Regions from separate parts of the Streptomyces sp. NPDC026301 genome, predicted to be linked through region 2. Evidence: predicted binding sites of a transcription regulator. Region 2 holds the regulator's gene; the other holds the start of a gene.
The links. The regulator HspR, encoded in region 2, represses chaperone genes until heat shock. The targets are predictions, from matches to a motif close to TTGAGNNNNNNNNNCTCAA.
Positions count from the first base shown of each region.

Region 1: a site for HspR is predicted at 2,496-2,514, ahead of lon (endopeptidase La). Genes of this name have one in related genera too.

Region 1 is NZ_JBVHPN010000009.1:239,531-244,831, reverse strand. It holds gene lon (endopeptidase La) at 53-2,473, opposite strand; gene ACZ4MH_RS18235 (spermidine synthase family protein) at 2,672-3,367, shown strand; gene ACZ4MH_RS18230 (response regulator transcription factor) at 3,492-4,232, shown strand; gene ACZ4MH_RS18225 (HAMP domain-containing sensor histidine kinase) at 4,229-5,301, shown strand, end outside.
Region 2 is NZ_JBVHPN010000017.1:94,769-100,069, reverse strand. It holds gene dnaK (molecular chaperone DnaK) at 1-453, shown strand, start outside; gene grpE (nucleotide exchange factor GrpE) at 450-1,097, shown strand; gene dnaJ (molecular chaperone DnaJ) at 1,137-2,315, shown strand; gene ACZ4MH_RS27135 (heat shock protein transcriptional repressor HspR) at 2,318-2,776, shown strand; gene ACZ4MH_RS27130 (hypothetical protein) at 2,788-3,192, opposite strand; gene ACZ4MH_RS27125 (PPOX class F420-dependent oxidoreductase) at 3,274-3,678, opposite strand; gene clpB (ATP-dependent chaperone ClpB) at 3,875-5,301, shown strand, end outside.

The sequences.
Region 1 (5,301 bases), on a different contig from region 2:
GGGAGGCCCGGAGCCCCCGCCCTGCGGGAGTTCCGGGCCTCGGGCGCGGGGGTTACGCGGCGACCGGGACCTCCACCGAGGTCGCGGCCGGGGTCAGGGCCAGGTCCAGGACCTGGCGGACGTCCGACACGGGGTGGACGTCCAGCTTTTCCAGGACCTCGGCCGGGACGTCGTCCAGGTCCGCCTCGTTGCGCTTGGGGATGATCACTGTGGTGATCCCCGCCCGGTGCGCCGCGAGGAGCTTCTGCTTGACGCCGCCGATGGGCAGCACCCGGCCGGTGAGGGAGACCTCGCCGGTCATCGCCACGTCGGGCCGGACCTGACGGCCGCTGAGGAGCGAGGCCAGGGCCGTGGTCATGGTGATGCCCGCGCTGGGGCCGTCCTTGGGGACCGCGCCCGCCGGGACGTGCAGGTGCACGCCGCGCTCCTTGAGGTCGCCGACGGGCAGCTCCAGCTCCGCGCCGTGCGAGCGGAGGAAGGAGAGCGCGATGTGCGCCGACTCCTTCATCACGTCGCCGAGCTGGCCGGTGAGCTGGAGGCCCGAGCCGCCGGTCTCCGCGTCGGCGAGCGACGCCTCGACGTACAGGACGTCGCCGCCCGCGCCGGTCACGGCCAGGCCGGTGACCACGCCGGGCACCGCCGTGCGCCGCTCCTCCGGGTCCTGCGCGGACTCCGGGACGTGGTGCGGCCGCCCGATGAGCGGGCGGAGCTCGTCCACGCCCACGGTGAAGGGCAGGTCCTGTTCGCCCAGTTCGTGCTTGGCCGCGACCTTGCGGAGCAGCCGGGCGATGGCCCGCTCCAGATTCCGCACGCCCGCCTCGCGGGTGTACTCGCCGGCCAGCTTGCGCAGCGCGGCGTCCTCGATCACGACCTCGCCGGGCTCCAGGCCCGCCTTCTCCAGCTGGCGCGGGAGCAGGTGGTCGCGGGCGATGGTGACCTTCTCGTCCTCGGTGTAGCCGTCGAGGCGGACCAGGTCCATGCGGTCCAGGAGCGGCTCCGGGATCGCCTCCAGGACGTTGGCCGTGGCGAGGAAGACCACGTCGGAGAGGTCGAGCTCGACCTCCAGGTAGTGGTCGCGGAAGGTGTGGTTCTGCGCCGGGTCGAGCACTTCGAGGAGGGCCGCGGCGGGGTCGCCGCGGAAGTCGGAGCCGACCTTGTCGATCTCGTCCAGCAGGACGACCGGGTTCATGGAACCGGCCTCCTTGATGGCGCGGACGATGCGGCCGGGCAGCGCGCCGACGTACGTGCGCCGGTGGCCGCGGATCTCCGCCTCGTCCCGGACGCCGCCGAGCGCGACCCGGACGAACTTGCGGCCCATGGCACGCGCGACGGACTCCCCCAGGGAGGTCTTGCCGACGCCGGGCGGGCCGGTCAGGGCCAGTACGGCACCGCCGCGGCGGCCGCCGACCAGGCCGAGGCCACGGTCCGCGCGGCGCTTGCGCACCGCCAGGTACTCGGTGATCCGCTCCTTCACGTCGTCCAGGCCCGCGTGGTCCGCGTCCAGGACGGCGCGGGCGCCCTTGATGTCGTACGCGTCCTCGGTGCGCTCCGTCCACGGCAGCTCCAGGACGGTGTCCAGCCAGGTGCGGATCCAGGAGCCCTCGGGGCTCTGGTCGCTGGACCGCTCCAGCTTGTCGACCTCCTTCAGGGCCGCCTTGCGGACGTCCTCGGGCAGGTCGGCGGCCTCGACGCGGGCGCGGTAGTCGTCGCTCTCGTCGTCCGCTTCGCCGTTCAGCTCGGACAGCTCCTTGCGGACCGCCTCCAGCTGGCGCCGCAGCAGGAACTCGCGCTGCTGCTTGTCGACGCCCTCCTGGACGTCCTTGGCGATGGACTCGGCGACGTCCTGCTCGGCGAGGTGCTCGCGGAGCGCTTCGGTGGCGTCCTTCAGGCGGGCGACCGGGTCGGTGGTCTCCAGCAGCCGGACCTTCTGCTCGGTGGTCAGGAAGGGGCTGTATCCGGAGTTGTCGGCGAGCTGGCCGACGTCCTCGATCTGCTGGACGCGGTCCACGACCTGCCAGGCGCCGCGCTTGCGCAGCCAGCTCGTGGCGAGCGCCTTGTACTCCTTGACGAGCTCGGTGACCGCGCCGGGGAGGCCCGTCTTTCCATCAGGCGCAGTCGGGACGGTCTCCTCGACCGTGGTGCCCTCCACCCAGAGGGCCGCGCCGGGCCCGGTCGTCCCGGAGCCGATCTGCACGCGGCCCAGGCCGCGGATCAGCGCGCCCGGGTCGCCGTCGGACAGCCGGCCGACCTGCTCGACCTTGCCGAGCGTGCCGACGCCGGCGTAATTGCCGTCGATACGTGGAACGAGCAGCACCCGTGGCTTGTTACCGGGTGAGGCGGCGGCCTGCGCGGCCTCCACCGCGGCGCGTACGTCCGGGTCGGACAGGTCCAGTGGCACCACCATGCCCGGCAGGACGACCTCGTCGTCCAGGGGCAGCACGGGCAGGGTGAGCGGTGTGGACGTCGAAGCCATGATCTCCCCTTCGGCAGGCAAGTTGAGCTGTACCCACTCAATGCTCGGGAGTCGGTGGATGTTCCCAGGGCTTTGTTCGCTGTGAGCGATCAGACGCGGAGGCGGGCGGGAGGCCCGAAACGGCCGGGCGCGCATGGCCTACGGGCTCATAGGGTGGGGGACCGTCCGGCATCCCCCGACTCCGGAGGCCTCGCACCCATGTCAGCCCCCTTCGCCACCGACGAGACGCCCGTCACGCTGGAGCGCCGGGACGGACCGTACGGAGAGGTGGTGCTGCGGCGGCGGGGCCCGCACTTCGAGATCATCGCCAACGGGTGCTTCCTGATGGACACCTCCGACGGGCGGTCGGAGCGGCTGCTCGTCGACGCCGCGCTCGCGGCGCTGCCCGCCGGCCGCGCGCGGCCGTCCGTACTGATCGGCGGGCTGGGCGTCGGCTTCTCGCTGGCGCGCGCCGCCGCCGAGCCGCGCTGGGGCCGGATCGCGGTCGTCGAGCGCGAGGGCGCGGTCATCGACTGGCACCGAGCGGGGCCGCTGGGGACGGTGTCGGGCCCGGCGCTGGCCGACCCCCGGACGGAGATCGTCCAGGCCGATCTGGTGGCGTACGTACGGGAGGGCGCGGGCACCGAGACGTACGACGCGCTCTGCCTGGACATCGACAACGGCCCCGACTGGACCGTCACCGAGGACAACGGCGGCCTGTACTCCCCCGCCGGGCTCGCGGCCTGCCGGGACCGGCTGACACCGGGCGGCGTGCTGGCCGTCTGGTCGGCGCAGCCCTCGCCCGCTTTCGAGGACGCGCTCCGGAATGCCGGGTTCAGCGAGGTTCGCACCGAAGAGATCCCCGTTGTCCGAGGCGTCCCCGACGTGGTCCACCTCGCGGGGAAACGCGCGTAGCCGCGGGTCACATCGTGCCTTTACGCTGCTGCCCAGCAGTATGCGACCAGTCAGTACACCCAGTCAGCACGTCAGTACAGCAAGTCAGTACGCGACCACGCACGGGGAAATTCAGGGGCGGGCGATGGACCAGACTCAGACCACCCACGGCGCCGCGGCGGCGGCCACGCCCGGCGCCCAGCGGCGGGTGCTCGTCGTCGAGGACGACCCGACGATCGTGGACGCCATCGCGGCCCGGCTGCGCGCCGAGGGCTTCCAGGTGCAGACCGCGATCGACGGCCCGTCGGCCGTGGACACCGCCGAGGCGTGGCAGCCCGATCTGCTCGTCCTCGACGTCATGCTGCCCGGCTTCGACGGCCTGGAGGTGTGCCGCCGGGTGCAGGCCCAGCGGCCGGTCCCGGTGATGATGCTCACCGCGCGGGACGACGAGACGGACATGCTGGTCGGCCTCGGCGTCGGCGCCGACGACTACATGACCAAACCGTTCTCCATGCGCGAGCTGGCGGCGCGGGTGCACGTCCTGCTGCGCCGCGTCGAGCGGGCCGCGCTCGCCGCGCACACGCCGCGCAGCGGCATCCTGCGCCTGGGCGAGCTGGAGATCGACCACGCGCAGCGGCGGGTCCGGGTGCGCGGCGCCGACGTGCACCTCACGCCCACCGAGTTCGACCTGCTGGTCTGCCTCGCCAACACGCCGCGCGCCGTGCTCTCCCGCGAGCAGCTGCTCGCCGAGGTCTGGGACTGGGCGGACGCCTCCGGCACCCGCACGGTCGACAGCCACATCAAGGCGCTGCGCCGGAAGATCGGCGCCGAGCGGATCCGCACGGTCCACGGCGTCGGGTACGCGCTGGAGACCCCGCCGGCATGAAGTCGCCCCTTCCCCTGGCGCGCGCGCTCTGGCAGCGGGCCTGGGAGGCGATGCGTCCGCTCGATCCGTACCGTTCGGTCAAGGCGGCGCTCGGCGCGCTGGTCACCGTTTCGGTGATCATCACGACCCTGCTGGTCCTCGTCGCGTTCCACTCGGCGACGGAGCTGCGGGTCATCACGGTCTTCTCGATCATCGCCTCGCTGCTGATCACCCAGTTCGTCGCGCAGGGGCTGACGGCCCCGCTGGACGAGATGACGGACGTGACCCGGGCGATGGCCGCCGGTGACTACACCCGGCGGGTGCAGGGCAGCCGCCGGGACGAGTTCGGCGAGCTGGCCGACGCCTTCAACACGATGGCCGCCGACCTGGAAGCGGTGGACACCCACCGCAAGGAGCTGGTCGCCAACGTCTCGCACGAGCTGCGCACGCCGATCGCCGCGCTCCGCGCCGTACTGGAGAACGTCGTCGACGGCGTCTCCGAGGCGGACCCGGAGACGATGCGCACCGCGCTGAGCCAGACCGAGCGGCTCGGCCGCCTGGTCGAGCACCTGCTGGACCTCTCCCGGCTGGACAACGGGGTCATCCCGCTGCACGCCCGCCGCTTCGAGGTCTGGCCGTACCTCTCCGGGGTGCTGAAGGAGGCCAACATGAGCCGCAGCGCCTCCACCCTGGCCGTCGGCTCCACCCACCACAGCCGTACGGACGTCCACCTCCACCTGGACGTCTCGCCCCCGGAGCTGACCGCGCACGCGGACGCCGAGCGGCTGCACCAGGTCGTCGCCAACCTGATCGACAACGGCATCAAGCACTCCCCGCCGCACGGCCGCGTGACCGTACGGGCACGCCGCGGCGAGGGCCCCGGCAGCCTGGTACTGGAGGTGCAGGACGAGGGGCCCGGCATCCCGGCGTCCGAGCGGCACCGGGTCTTCGAGCGGTTCAACCGCGGCGGCCCCGGTGCGTCCGGGCCGGGCACCGACGGCGGTACGGGACTGGGCCTGGCGATCGCGCGCTGGGCGGTGGATCTGCACGGCGGGCGCATCGGGGTGGCCGAATCCCCGCGTGGCTGCCG
Region 2 (5,301 bases):
AAGATGACCGTCACCGGCGGCTCCTCGCTGCCGAAGGACGAGGTCGACCGCATGCGCGAGGAGGCCGAGCGCTACGCGGACGAGGACCACAAGCGCCGCGAGGCCGCCGAGACGCGCAACCAGGGCGAGCAGCTCGTCTACCAGACGGAGAAGTTCCTCAAGGACAACGAGGAGAAGGTCCCCGCCGAGGTGAAGACCGAGGTCGAGACCGCCGTCGGCGAGCTGAAGGAGAAGCTCAAGGGCGAGGACACGGCCGAGATCCGTACGGCCACCGAGAAGGTCGCCGCCGTCTCGCAGAAGCTGGGCCAGGCCATGTACGCCGACGCCCAGGGCGCGCAGGCCGCGGGCGGTGCCGAGGGTGCCGCCGACGGCGAGCAGGCCAAGGCCGAGGACGACGTCGTCGACGCCGAGATCGTGGACGACGAGAAGCCCAAGAAGGACGGTGCCGCGTGACGGAGGAGACCCCGGGCTTTGACGAGAAGCCTGACGTCCCCTCCGACGCCGCAGCCCCTGACGATGCGGCGCAGGGCGCCGGGTCCGCCGACAAGGCGGGCCCGGCCCCGGCCGGGGACGCGAATCAGGACGTCGGCCTGACGGCACAGCTGGACCAGGTGCGCACCGCGCTCAACGAGCGCACGGCGGACCTCCAGCGCCTGCAGGCCGAGTATCAGAACTACCGCCGGCGGGTGGAGCGGGACCGCGTGACGGTCAAGGAGATCGCCGCGGCGAACCTCCTGTCCGAGCTCCTGCCGGTCCTCGACGACATCGGCCGGGCTCGTGAACACGGCGAGCTGGTCGGCGGCTTCAAGTCGGTCGGCGAGTCGGTGGAGACGGTCGTGGCCAAGCTCGGCCTGCAGCAGTTCGGCAAGGAGGGCGAGCCTTTCGACCCGACGATCCACGAGGCGCTCATGCACTCGTACGCACCGGACGTCACGGAGACGACGTGCGTTGCGATCCTGCAGCCGGGGTATCGGATCGGCGAGCGAACGATTCGCCCCGCGCGGGTGGCGGTCGCCGAGCCCCAGCCGGGGGCCCAGGCCGCCAAGTCCGAGGAGCAGGCGCCGGACGAGGAGAGCGGTGGCCCGGACGAGGGCTGACGTGAGAAGCAGGACAGTACGGGAGGAGGGACGTCGGGGATGAGCACCAAGGACTTCGTCGAGAAGGACTACTACAAGGTTCTCGGCGTCCCGAAGGACGCCACCGACGCCGAGATCAAGAAGGCGTACCGCAAGCTCGCCCGGGAGAACCACCCGGACGCGAACAAGGGCGACACCAAGGCCGAGGCGCGCTTCAAGGAGATCTCCGAGGCGAACGACGTCCTGGGCGACCCCAAGCGCCGCAAGGAGTACGACGAGGCGCGGGCGCTGTTCGGCAACGGCGGCTTCCGTCCGGGTCCCGGCGGCGCCGGTGGCGGCAGCTTCAACTTCGACCTGGGTGACCTCTTCGGGGGCGCCCAGGGCGGAGCGGGCGCCGGCGGCTTCGGCGGCGGCCTCGGGGACGTCTTCGGCGGCCTGTTCAACAGGGGCGGCGGTGCGGGCACGCGTACGCAGCCCCGCCGCGGCCAGGACATCGAGTCCGAGGTGACGCTCAGCTTCACCGAGGCGGTGGACGGGGCCACGGTCCCGCTGCGGATGTCCAGCCCGGCGCCGTGCAAGGCGTGTTCCGGTACCGGCGACAAGAACGGCACCCCGCGGGTCTGCCCGACCTGTGTGGGTACGGGCCAGGTCAGCCGGGGCGCGGGCGGCGGCTTCTCGCTCACCGACCCGTGCGCCGACTGCAAGGGCCGCGGCCTGATCGCCGAGGACCCCTGCGAGGTGTGCAAGGGCAGCGGCCGCGCGACGAGTTCGCGCACGATGCAGGTGCGCATCCCCGCCGGCGTCTCCGACGGGCAGCGGATCCGGCTGCGCGGCAAGGGCGCCCCGGGCGAGCGCGGCGGGCCCAATGGCGATCTGTACGTCGTCGTGCACGTCGACACGCACCCGGTGTTCGGCCGCAAGGGCGACAACCTCACCGTCACCGTGCCGGTCACCTTCCCGGAGGCCGCGCTCGGCGGCGAAGTGAAGGTGCCGACCCTGGGCGGGCCGCCGGTCACCCTGAAGGTTCCGGCAGGCACGCCGAACGGCCGGACGATGCGTGCCCGCGGCAAGGGCGCGGCGCGCAAGGACGGCACCCGGGGCGACCTCCTGGTCACCATCGAGGTGGTCGTGCCCAAGGACCTCGGCGACAAGGCGCGCGAGTCGCTGGAGGCGTACCGCGAGGCGACCGCGGGTGAGGACCCGCGATCGGAGCTCTTCCAGGCCGCGAAGGGAGCTTGATGATGGACAGTCGGGGCGGGCGGCGCAGTCGTAACCCCTATGAACTGACCGACGAGTCACCGGTGTACGTCATCTCCGTCGCGGCTCAGCTCTCCGGCCTGCACCCGCAGACACTGCGCCAGTACGACCGGCTCGGCCTGGTCTCACCGGACCGTACGGCCGGGCGCGGTCGGCGCTACTCGGCCCGCGACATCGAGCTGCTCCGCCAGGTGCAGCAGCTGTCGCAGAACGAGGGCATCAACCTCGCCGGCATCAAGCGCATCATCGAACTGGAGAACCAGGTCGCGGCGCTCCAGCAGCGCGTCGCCGAGCTGCAGAGCGCGGTGGAGGGCGCCGCCGCCGCCATCCAGCAGCGGGAGGCGGCGGTGCACGCCAGCTACCGCCGTGACCTGGTCCCGTATCAGGACGTGCAGCAGACCAGCGCGCTGGTCGTGTGGCGCCCGAAGCGGACGTCCGAGTAACGCCCGCCGCCTCAGCGGCCGTTGTAACCGGCCGTGGGCATCGACAGCCGGCGGTGCACGTGGGACTTCATGGCCGAGGTGTAGACCGGCTCGGCGAGGTCGACGGTCTCCAGCCGGACGCCGGCCGCGGCGCAGCGGGCGGTGAAATCCTCGGCGGAGTCGACGGCGTTCTCCAGGGTGCGGCGGTTCGGTACGACGAAGACATCGACCAGGCCCGCCTCCACGTCCTGCCACAGGGCGCAGTGATCGGCGCGCAGGTGGTGCAGGCTCAGCCGCCAGATGAGGCGGTAGTCGCGGTCCGCGGCCCACTGCGAGCACATCTCGTGCTGGCCTCGGTCGTCGACCAGGAACGGATCGTCGTCCAGCTCGGACAGCGGCATCAAGCACGCGATCGCCGTCACTCGCACCGCATTCATCGTGCCCCCCGGGACCTGACGACTGTGGGGGTGACGATACCCCTGTGGACGGAGCGGGGGCGGCGGCACCCGTCGGCGCTCTCAGGCCCGCCCGAGCATCTTCGTCACCCGGATCTCGATGACCACGCGCTCGGGGTTGGGCCGCGGCGTCCGCTCGTACCGCACGGCGTACCGCTCCTCCGCGTCCCGCACCTCCGCCTCGGCCGTACGGACCGTCGCCAGCCCCTCCAGCGTCGCCCACCGCCGCCCCTGCAGCTGGCACACCGCGACGCGCGCGCCGCCGTCGCCCCTGGCCAGGACGTTGCGGACCTTGGTGCTGCCCTTGCTCGTGATGACCCGGGCCAGGCCCTGCTCGTGGTCGTACGTCACCCCCACCGGCACGACGTGCGGCGTCCCGTCCGGCCGCATCGTGGTCAGGGTGCACACATGCCGCTCCCGCCAGAAGGCGAGGTACTCGGGGTCGGGATTCCGCAGATCTTGAGCCATGTCCGCACTGTACGTCGGGCGTACTCGCAGGAGTGGGCGGCAGGTCAGGGGGAACCCCAAGGGGCGGTGGACGGGTAAAGGTCGGCGTTTTGGGCTTGAGTGGAATAGACTCAACTTATCGCATGTTGAGCTAGGCAGGATGGCCCCCGAGGGCCGTGTAGGTGCAGGCCAGAGGCATGAGGAGGAGCGCGAGCACGTGGACGCCGAGCTGACCAACAAGAGCCGGGAGGCGCTGAGCGCCGCCAATGAGCGGGCCGTGAGCGCGGGACACGCGGACATGACCGCGGCCCATCTGCTGCTCGCGCTGCTCGCCGGGCAGGACAACGAGAACATCACCGACCTGCTGGCCGCCGTCGGCGCGGACGCCGCGGCGCTGCGTGCCGGGGCCGAGCGGCGGGTCGCCGCGCTGCCCAGCATCCAGGGCTCGACGGTCGCCCCGCCGCAGCCCGACCGCGAGATGCTCGCGGTGATAGCGGACGCGGCGCAGCGCGCCAAGGAGCTGGGCGACGACTACATCTCCACCGAGCACCTGCTCATCGGCATCGCCGCGAAGGGCGGGGCCACCGGCCAGCTGCTGGACCAGCAGGGCGCCTCGGCCAAGAGGCTGCTGGACGCCTTCGAGAAGGCCCGGGGCGGGCAGCGGGTGACCAACGCCGACCCCGAGGGCACATACAAGGCGCTGGAGAAGTTCGGTACGGACTTCACCGCGGCCGCGCGCGAGGGCAAGCTCGACCCGGTCATCGGCCGGGACCAGGAGATCCGGCGCGTGGTGCAGGTCCTCTCGCGGCGTACGAAGAACAACCCCGTGCTGATCGGTGAGCCCGGCGTCGGCAAGACCGCCGTCGTGGAGGGGCTCGCGCAGCGCATCGTGAAGGGCGACGTGCCCGAGTCGCTGCGGGACAAGCGGCTGGTCGCGCTGGACCTCGGCGCGATGGTCGCGGGCGCGAAGTACCGCGGTGAGTTCGAGGAGCGGCTGAAGACCGTCCTGGCGGAGATCAAGTCCAGTGACGGGCAGATCATCACGTTCATCGACGAGCTGCACACGGTCGTGGGTGCCGGGGCAGGCGGCGACTCCGCGATGGACGCGGGGAACATGCTCAAGCCCATGCTGGCCCGCGGCGAGCTGCGGATGGTCGGCGCGACCACGCTGGACGAGTACCGCGAGCGGATCGAGAAGGACCCGGCGCTGGAGCGGCGCTTCCAGCAGGTGCTGGTCGCCGAGCCGACCGTGGAGGACACGGTCGCGATCCTGCGCGGCCTCAAGGGGCGCTACGAGGCGCACCACAAGGTCCAGATCGCGGACTCCGCGCTGGTCGCCGCCGCCACCCTCTCCGACCGGTACATCACCTCCCGCTTCCTGCCCGACAAGGCCATCGACCTGGTGGACGAGTCGGCGTCGCGGCTGCGCATGGAGATCGATTCGTCTCCGGTGGAGATCGATGAGCTGCAGCGGTCCGTCGACCGGCTGCGCATGGAGGAGCTGGCGCTCAAGAACGAGACCGACGCGGGCTCCGTGCAGCGCCTGGAGAAGCTGCGCAAGGACCTCGCGGACAAGGAAGAAGAGCTGCGCGGGCTGACCGCACGCTGGGAGAAGGAGAAGCAGGGCCTGAACCGCCTCGGCGA